One region of the Pseudacidobacterium ailaaui genome, then DNA from elsewhere that is predicted to be linked to it. Evidence: riboswitches for the same ligand, from Rfam matches in the RefSeq annotation. Region 1 holds a riboswitch; each other region holds the start of a gene.

Evidence for each region. Region 1 has a riboswitch for cobalamin ahead of N655_RS20915 (TonB-dependent receptor plug domain-containing protein). Riboswitches for the same ligand answer to the same signal wherever they lie in the genome.
Region 2: linked by a shared signal. The riboswitch ahead of N655_RS0115710 (ribonucleoside-diphosphate reductase subunit alpha) and the one ahead of N655_RS20915 (TonB-dependent receptor plug domain-containing protein) in region 1 are both predicted to bind cobalamin.
Region 3: linked by a shared signal. The riboswitch ahead of metE (5-methyltetrahydropteroyltriglutamate--homocysteine S-methyltransferase) and the one ahead of N655_RS20915 (TonB-dependent receptor plug domain-containing protein) in region 1 are both predicted to bind cobalamin.

The regions. Positions count from the first base shown of each region.
Region 1 covers NZ_JIAL01000001.1:2,350,879-2,354,084, forward strand. The annotation lists gene N655_RS18385 (mechanosensitive ion channel family protein) at 1-224, shown strand, start outside; gene coaD (pantetheine-phosphate adenylyltransferase) at 257-748, opposite strand; tRNA gene N655_RS0110485 (tRNA-Arg) at 836-912, shown strand; gene N655_RS0110490 (tetratricopeptide repeat protein) at 922-1,617, opposite strand; cobalamin riboswitch at 1,768-1,938, shown strand; gene N655_RS20915 (TonB-dependent receptor plug domain-containing protein) at 1,963-3,168, shown strand; gene N655_RS20920 (TonB-dependent receptor domain-containing protein) at 3,165-3,206, shown strand, end outside.
Region 2 covers NZ_JIAL01000001.1:3,518,249-3,521,454, forward strand. The annotation lists gene N655_RS0115710 (ribonucleoside-diphosphate reductase subunit alpha) at 1-1,751, opposite strand, end outside; cobalamin riboswitch at 1,839-2,041, opposite strand; gene N655_RS0115720 (Na+/H+ antiporter) at 2,121-3,206, opposite strand, start outside.
Region 3 covers NZ_JIAL01000001.1:3,326,408-3,329,613, reverse strand. The annotation lists gene ribD (bifunctional diaminohydroxyphosphoribosylaminopyrimidine deaminase/5-amino-6-(5-phosphoribosylamino)uracil reductase RibD) at 1-518, shown strand, start outside; gene N655_RS0114890 (riboflavin synthase) at 503-1,168, shown strand; cobalamin riboswitch at 1,217-1,417, shown strand; gene metE (5-methyltetrahydropteroyltriglutamate--homocysteine S-methyltransferase) at 1,514-3,206, shown strand, end outside.

The DNA.
Region 1 (3,206 bases):
TGAAGACCAAGGCAGACAAGCACTGGGGGGCCATGCGTGAGACCCAGCGCCGCATCCGCATTGCTCTGGAAAAGAACGGGCTGTTACCGGGAGACCCGCTGCGTGTTTACGGGAGCGGGGTGGCCGGGCAGCTCCAGCACAGGCCTGAGGCTGCGGTTGCGGTGGCCGACCCCACGACGGCAAAGGCGAATGAGGTGAATCCGTTTACCGGGGAAGGAATGTAGGTCTGTCGAGAAGGAGCGGGGCTGCGCCGATGTCAGTGGCCGTTGGGGACGCGGGCCTTGAGCCGTTCGATGACGAATTGAGGGACCAGTCCCTCGATGGACCCGCCGAGGGTAAAGACCTCCTTGACTAGGCGGGAGCTGACGAAGGAGTACTTGCCATCGGGCATGAGAAAGACCGTTTCAAGGTCGGGGGCGAGACGGCGGTTCATGAGGGCCATCTGTAGCTCGTATTCGTAATCGCTGATGGCGCGAATGCCGCGCATGACGGCCTGAGCATGTTGTTCGCGGACGAAGTCTACCAGCAGACCGTCGAAGGTCGCAACGGAGACATTTTGAAAGCCGGAAAGCGCCTGCGAGAGCATCTCGACGCGCTCTTCGACAGAAAACAGGGGATTTTTTCCGGAGTTGCGAAGGATCGCGACGACCAGATGGTCAAAGATTTTGGTCCCTCGCGCAATCAGGTCGAGGTGGCCGTTGGTCACTGGATCAAAGCTGCCCGGATAGATGGCCTTTACAGTATTCACGCCAAAGGCATTGTATCGCGTGAAGAGGACCAGGAGCAGGGCCCAGCGGAAGAGGAGCGGCCGAAGCAGGTTAAAATAAGTTGCAGTGGCCCCGTAGCTCAGGTGGATAGAGCAGCAGTTTCCTAAACTGCGTGTCGGAAGTTCGAATCTTCCCGGGGTCACCAGCTCTACAGTTAAGGCGCAGGCGTCTTGAGAGCATGAGGACTGATGGCCAGCGCTTTCTTCTCTGTCTGCTGTGCGGCGATCCCATTTCCCGTAAGTTTCTGCGCCACTGCCAGCGATACGAGCGCCCTGGGATTGGCCAGCGGCATCTGCGATACCCGCGCGGCCACTTCCTCAAGCTCAAGTTTTGCCGCGACATCCGAGGGATTGCTTTGCACGGTGTGCGCCAGTTGCTGCATTTGTGTGACGGCGTCGATTTTGCTCTTGAGAGCCAGGGCCGCGGGCTGGCGGGGATCCATCTGTAACGCCCGGGCGAGGTTCTGCTGTGCAGGCCCTTCCTGGCCGAGGGCATACTGGGCGCTGGCCACAGCCGTCAGGGTTGCCGCATTGCCAGGCCGAGAGGCCAGCTGGGCGGTGATCTGCGCGAGGCGGCTGCGTGCGGCCTGGTCGGCAGGGTTGGCGGCGACCTGCTGGAGCTGGTTGTTCAGTGTGACGGTCAGATGGTTGTACTGGATGGACTGGACGCTGGGCCATCCAATCATGGCGAGCGAGAGGATGAAGAGCGGGACCAGAATGGCGGAAATCTTACCGCGCACGAGTCCGGCAACCAGTCCGATCAGCAGGACCAGGAACAGAAGAATGCCGCCAACGAGCAGCACAACCTCAAACGGATACAAACCTTGGGTGAAGGCGGCGAAGCTGGTCATGCATGGATGGTGCGCGAGACCAAGAGTGCGTTACGCGCACAAAGCGGTGGTTTTTGACATTGCTTTCCGTGTCACGAATAATCATAGTTTCCGGCACAGGAAGGAACGGAAGCAGACAGGGACGGACGTCCGTGTCTTTGCTGTCTCTGTGACGGAAGAAACGCATGAGGTGTTCGGGAAGGCGGTGAGAATCCGCCACTGCCCCGCAACTGTAAGCGCGTAGCGCAAGCTGGCGCCATGCCTTCAGCCACTGGTTTGGCCGGGAAGGCGGCATGGCAGGACGCGCAGAGTCAGGAGACCGGCCTCAGGCGCACAAAACCCAGTTCCGAGGGGAACGGAGGAAAGATGCGAGAACTTCTGCGGCGCCGCCGCTTTGTTTTTCTATGGATTTGTATTTTGCTTGCCGTATCTCCCATACGCGCCGTGGTGGTGCATGGGCGTGTGACAGACCCGTTGGGCGCCGGGATTGCCAATGCCGACGTTGCCCTGGTCTATAACGGCAAGGTCATTGTAGCGGGCAAGACCGAAAGCGACGGCAGCTATTCTCTTTCCACATCATCGAGCGGCAGGTTTTATGTGCTGGCCAGCGGGAGCTCGTTTCGTCAGCTTGCCACGCAGAGCTTTTACGGTGGTGCTCTGGATGTAGTGGATCAGGAGATTGTGCTTGAGCCGGAGTGGGTGCGCCAGTCTGTGGTGGTCACGGCCACGGGAACACCGCTGCCGCAGGCGCAGGTGAGTGCATCGGTCACCGGGCTGAGCAAGACCGAATTTCTGAATCGGGCAGACATGGTGGATGTGCTGCGCCAGGTGGCCGGGATCAACGTTGTGCAGCAGGGGCAGCGCGGCGGGCTGACAAGCATCTTTATCCGAGGCGGAAATTCGGACGCCAACAAGGTGTTGCTGGACGGCGCCCCGATGGAAGACATTGGCGGACGCTTTGATTTTTCCACGCTCTCATCAACGGGAGTGGAGAAGGCGGAGGCATACCGTGGACCGAACAGCGTGCTGTATGGTTCCGACGCTGCAGCCGGTGTGGTTGCATTTACAACGCCGCGCGGCTCAACGCCATTCCCCTCGCTGATGTATGAGGGAGATGCGGGGAACTTCGGGACCTACCGCAATGAGGTCCAGCTGGGCGGCACGCACGGCGCGCTGGATTACTATGGCGGATTCAGCGACCTGCAGACGAAAAATGCGATTCCGCAGGACGAGTATCACAATCTTGTGGAGACGGCGAACCTGGGATGGGCCTGGTCTTCAGCCACGACGGTGCGCGGGACATTCCGCAACGCGGACATTGCGACGGGGCTGCCGGGGGCCTATGAGTTTTATCGGATTGCCAATGATGGAAAGCAATCGGACCAGGACATTTATGCGACGGGGAGCATCGACCATACATTTTCTGACCGTCTGCATGGGCTGGTGCGATATGGCCTGGCGCGCAAGCGGGAAGAGGACACGCAATGGTCTCCGACCGGGATCTATGAGCCGGACATGGGGGTGTATCTGGGGCTGCCGGTGACCATCCGGGGGCCAACGGATATACGGTGAGTGGACAGGCAATTCTGAATTATGCCGGCACGTATCCG
Region 2 (3,206 bases), 1.2 Mb from region 1:
TGCAGTTTGCCCAGCGCAGCACGGGTCTCGCTGAAGGCCGGATGCGGGCCTTGCTTTTCCGCCAGATGGCAGGAGGCACTGAGGGCATGAAAGTAAATTTCTTCCTGAATTTGCGAAGAAAGAGCAGATGCTTCTGGCGAATCAAACGGCAGGCCAAGCTGGAAAAAGACGTCCTGCAGCCCCATGATACCAAGCCCGACAGGACGCCAGCGGTGATTGGCAGACGCTGCTTTTTCCACGGGGTAGTAGTTAATGTCAATCACGCGGTCGAGCATCGGAATCGCTGCGCGTACGGTACGCGCAAGTTTTTCAAAATCAAAGCTTCCGTTTACAACGTGTCGGGCAAGATTGATTGATCCCAAATTGCAGACAGCAGTTTCTGCCGAAGAGGTGACTTCGGTGATTTCTGTGCACAAATTTGAGAGATGCACGACGTTTTCCGGCCTTCCCGTCTGATTGCATTTCAGGTTCGTTGTGTCCTTGAAGGTCATCCAGCCATTGCCGGTTTCGGCAAGCGTGCGCATCATGCGTGCATAAAGGTCGCGGGCCTTTATCTGCTTTGTATAAAGCTTCTGCGCCTCAGCTTCCTCATAAGCAGCTTCAAAGGCTTCACCATAAAGGTCGGGAAAATGAGGGACAACTTTAGGATCAAACAGCGACCAGACCCCATCTGTCTCCACGCGACGCATAAAAAGGTCTGGTATCCAATTCGCCAGGTTCAGGTTGTACGTGCGGCGCGCATGGTCGCCCGTGTTGTCGCGAAGTTCCAGAAATTGTTCAATGTCAGCATGCCAGGGCTCCAGATAAACACAGCAAGCACCTTTACGCTTTCCTCCCTGATTGACCGCAGACACAGATGCATCGAGCGTGTGCAACCAGGGAACGATGCCATTGGAGAGACCATTCGTCGCACGGATCAAAGATCCTTCTGAGCGCACGCGATGGAAAGCCAGACCGATGCCCCCGGAAAACTTTGAGAGCATCGCCACCTGCTTGTAGGTGTCATAGATGGCCTCAAGCGAGTCTTGCGGGGAATCTATGAGATAACAGGAGGACATCTGTGCGTGACGGGTGCCGGAATTGAAGAGGGTCGGCGAACTGGGCATGTAATCGTGCGTAGCCATCAGGCGATAAAAATCTATGGCCTCATTTACCGTAACTGCCAGTCCGCAGGAGACACGCATAAAGAAATACTGCGGCGTTTCTATTACCTTGCGCGTAATGGGATGCCGCAGCAAATAGCGGTCATACACAGTGCGCAGACCAAAGTATTCAAATCGATCAGAAAACTCCTCATCCACTGCATGGTTAAGCTTCCGCGCGTTCTGAACAACAAAATCATAGGTGGCGCGGCCAATCAGAGCTTCCTGATGGCCCATCTCAATGGATTGCGAAAACGAGTAAATGTTCTGGCCAGAAACTTCTTTCACAATGGTGGAAAGCAGCAAGCGCGCCGCGAGCCTGGAATACTCCGGCTCTTCAGCAATCAGCGAAGCCGCGGTTTGAATCGAGATTGCATCGAGCTCCCGTGTGGTAGCACCGTTGTAAAGCCCCCCTATTGTGCGGCTGGCGACGCGCATCGGGTCCACGTGCGTCAGACCATGGCAGCATCGCTGCACGGCACGCACGATCTTGTTCACATCGACAGGTTCAAGTGAACCGTTGCGCTTGCGCACCTGCATCTGTGGTGCAGGCTCAGGCTGTGGAAAGTCTGGTGCGATCTCAGCAAGTGTTGTCTGCAATTCAGGCACGGAAATTTCCTTTCCGCCTGAGAGGTGAGACTGGACAGGAAAATGACGGAAAGAGACCATCATCACCCGGCACTCCCCTCGGAGGCGCATGAGTGTCTCTCTGCGGCAGGTCTTCGGGCTTGCAGGCTTGTCCTTCCTACTTGCCTCCGCTTCCCGGCTTGGAGCCAAACCAGTGCGTCTGAATGAGGCTTTCGTTCCTGCTTACCGCTGCGGGGCAGCTCCGGATTTGCACCGGATTCCCTTTTCAGCCGGATGAAGATCCATCCAGCACCGCAAAGGTAGACCAACTATATCCTGTGTAGACTGTGGAAATCAACGCAAGATACTGCGGTATGATTGCATATCTTTCCGATCCAGAGCGCCAACGCTTCAGGAGGCAAACTTCGCAGAATAGCGGGCGTCCTGCAAATCAATGTCGAGGATAAGCTGCTGGTAGACCAGATCGTTGATCTGGTTGGTAGCAAGCAATTCTCCTGCGGCCATACGCTCAATGTTTCTGGCCTCACGGGCAACTTCAAGATAGCGGTTGGCCTGAGCGTAAAACTCTTCTTTTGTTCCTTCTTCAGGATTTTTCAGAAGCGCCATCCGACGCTTGTACGCGCGCTCCACCGCTTCGTACACTTCCTTGTTTGCAATATCCTTTTCTCTTTGTGCCTGAAGATAACTGATGGCCCGCTGAATCATGGTCCGAAGCGCCATCTGTTCTTCCAAATTGGGTTTTTGTCCACTCTGGGCCAAACCAAGGTTGCGAATGATCCAGGGAAAAGTCAGGCCCTGACCAACGAGCGTAACAAGAATGACACAGAAGGTAAAAAAGATGATGATGTTACGCGCTGGAAATGCGGCCCCATCCGGGAGTGATTCCGGAAGTGAGAGTGCAGCAGCCAATGCAATCACGCCGCGCATTCCTCCCCAGGCGATAAGAAACACCTGACGGTTTTCTATCTCCGTTTCCCTTCCGGAAAAATGCTTCCGGATCTTCTGCGCGATCCAGGCACCAGGAAAGACCCAAAGGAAGCGAAGCGCCACCACAATGATGCTGACCATGATGCCACCCGCGATGAGCTTGCCCGTCCCCATATGTTCAATCCCCGCCAACACGGAGGAGATTTGAAGACCTAACAGAAGAAAAACCAGCCCGTTCAGAATAAATTCAACCGTATTCCACACGGCCGGAGATTCGAGGCGGGCGCCGAGGGAAAGCAGCCGCGTGCGGTGATGCCCCAGATACAATCCGCAGGCTACAGTCGCCATGACACCGGAGGTATGCAGACGTTCCGCGGCCAGGTAGGCAACATACGGAACCATAAGAGTCATGGTCAACTCAATCTGCGCAGCCTCAATGCGATAGATCAACCGTGAGTGGACCCATGCAATTGCGAGGCCGATGATGACGCCACCGCTAGAAAGGAGCAAGAGCTGACCAAGAGCGCTGAGAAGAGAAGGCACATGCCC
Region 3 (3,206 bases), 980 kb from region 1:
CTGACGACCCTTTGCTTACAGATCGCAGTGGTCTGCCGCGCCGCCGGCCATTGCTGCGGGTGGTGCTTGACTCATCGTTGCGCTTGCCTCTCGATTGCAGGCTGGTGCAGACAGCCAAAGATGATGTGATGGTCTTCTGCACGGAACGCGCCCCCGCAGAGAAATTACGCGAGCTGGACGCCCGCGGCATCCGCGTGGAACAGCTTTCCGGACAGGACGGTCGCGTCCCACTGAAGTTGGTGGTGCACAGATTGGCTCACAGCAATGTGCTTAACGTGATGCTGGAATGTGGGGCGCATCTGAACAGTGCTGCGATGAAAGCGCAGATCGTGGACAAGCTCAGTTTGTTTTATGCTCCAGTGCTCCTCGGCGAACACGGAGTCCCCCTTTTTTCCGGAGAGGCGAGTGTCCTCAAGGAGCCGCAGCGCATCTGCTCAAAGACAATCGAACAGGATGTACTGTTGGAAGCATATCTGCACGACCCTTGGAAGCAGGAGAAAGTATGTTTACCGGACTGATTGAAGCTACCGGAAAGGTCCTCAGCCTGGAAGACCGCGCAGGTACCAGACGCATTGCGGTTTCCGCACCAAAAGTGGCCGAAAAGCTGCGGGAAGGGGATTCTGTGGCCGTCAGCGGGGTCTGCCTCACCGCGCTGGATATTTCGGCAGATCCTCCGGTTTTTTATGCTGATCTGGCAGAGGAAACTGTGGCGCGGACTTCGCTTGCAAGACTGAAGCCGGGATCAGTGGTAAATCTTGAACTCCCCACCCCGGCAGGCACTCCATTGGGTGGACATGTGGTGCAGGGGCATGTGGATGCGACTGGCACCCTGCTCTCTCTGGAGCCTGTTTCGTCCGCTGCGGATCTGTCCGTAACAGACTGGTGGCTGCGGGTTTCGGTACCAGACAGCGTGGCGCGATATATTGTCGAAAAGGGATCAATTGCGATCGAGGGCATCAGCCTTACCGTTGCAAAATTTGATGGCAGCACGGTGACCATTGCGATCATTCCGCACACGTATGCGCATACCAATCTGCATACGCTCAAACCTGGAGATCCGGTAAATCTGGAGGCTGACGTCATGTTGAAGTTTTTTGAGCAGGAGCGCCGGCAAAAGACGGCCGCTTCTGAGTTGACATTGGAATACCTGATTGCCAACGGATATTGAAGGACACACAACATCTCTCTCTCTTCTCACCAATGGCCGCTGCGCAGTGTAGACTCAAGACGTGCAGGTGCAGGGCCCTTTGGCCCTGTTAAACGGGAAGCCGGTGCAATTCCGGCACTGTCCCGCAGCGGTGATGGGAGCGAAAAGCGCACGGTTGGCTGTCAACCACGCACTGTTCAGCGATGAATGGGAAGCGGCGCCCAGTAGAAGGCCCAGAGTCCGAATACCGGCCTGCGCAGCGCCATCGCGTGCGCATACTTGTCGGCTGGCCTCGGGGAATGGGCCACTGATACTGGTCCCTGCGCGCAGATGGTTCCAATTTGATTTGCAAAGGAACCACTTCTCATGTCTCTGAAAACCGCGAATCTCGGATATCCGCGCATCGGTGCGCGTCGTGAACTCAAGTTTGCTCTTGAATCATATTGGCAGGGTAAGAGCGGCGAAGATGCACTGCTGGCTACTGCTCATGCATTGAAGCGCGATCGCTGGCTTGCCCAGAAGCAGGCCGGTATCCACTTCATTCCATCCAATGATTTTTCCTTGTATGACCATGTGCTGGACATGCTTGTGTCCCTGGGTGCCACGCCGGAGCGCTTCGGCAACGACGAAGTCACCTTACAGCGCTATTTTGAGATGGCCCGCAACAGCCAGCATCAGTCTCCGATGGAGATGACAAAATGGTTCGATACAAACTATCACTATCTGGTCCCTGAATGGTCGCGCAATCTTTCCTTCAAGACCAATCCCGGAAAAATTCTGGACGAAATCAAAAACGCCGAAGACCTTGGGGTCCATTCTCGGCCCGTTTTGCTTGGGCCCATATCGCTTTTATTGCTGGGGAAGTCCGTGGATGGAACAGACCCCTTGAATCTGCTTCCTGCTCTGCTGGAAAGTTACCATGCTCTCCTGCATTCTTTGTATAAAGCAGGGGTGGAATGGGTACAGATAGATGAGCCGCACTTGGCGACGGACCTGCCTGTCCCCTATCGAAGGGCCTACGGCATGGCTTATGAGCGTCTGGCGAAGGTCCCGCTAAAGATAATGCTCACCACGTATTTTGAAGGATTGGGAGAGAATCTCGATCTCGCGTTCTCCTTGCCCGTGTCTGGAGTGCATCTGGACCTTGTACGGGCGCCACAGCAACTGGATGCCGCTTTGCAGGCACTCCGGCCACAGCAGATACTGGGTCTGGGCTGCGTGGATGGACGCAATATCTGGGCCTGCGACCTAGACAAAGCGCATGCGCTGGCTGAGCGCGCCGCGCGGGCCGTCGGCGAAGACAGGGTTGTGATTGCGCCGTCCTGTTCACTGCTGCACGTACCTGTAGACGTCCGTGGCGAAGACAGTCTGCCGGAAGGCCTGAAGCCGTGGCTGAGTTTTGCCCTGCAGAAGCTGGAAGAGGTCCGGTGGATTGCCGGTGGACCAAAGAGCTTTCCTGCGGCCTTTGCCGATCGCCATCGCATTCTTCAGGAACGGGGAAGGGCCGCCTCGGCCTGTGTTCCGGCTGTGCGGGAAGCTGCCGCATCGTTGCAACGGAAGGATTTCCGCCGCAGCGCGCCTTACCCGGAACGCAGGGAGAAGCAGCGCGCCACATTGCGCTTGCCCCTGTTTCCAACCACGACCATCGGTTCTTTTCCGCAGACCACAGAGATACGCAAGGCCCGGGCAAAGTGGCGTAAAGGCGAAATGGCCACGGCCGAGTACCATGCCTATCTGGAGCAGGAGATGGCCGCTTGCATCCGTGTGCAGGAAGAAATCGGTCTGGACGTGCTGGTTCATGGTGAATTTGAGCGCAATGACATGGTCGAATACTTTGGCGAGCAACTGGCCGGCTTTGCATTTACCGCAAACGGATGGGTGCAGAGCTACGGATCACGCTGCGTCAAGCCCCCCATCATCTATGGAGACGTGTTTCGCCCAGCGCCTATGACTGTGTGCTGGAGCAGCAAGGCCCAGTCCATGACACAGAAACCGATGAAGGGAATGCTCACCGGTCCGGTGACCATCCTGCAATGGTCCTTTGTGCGCGACGATCTTT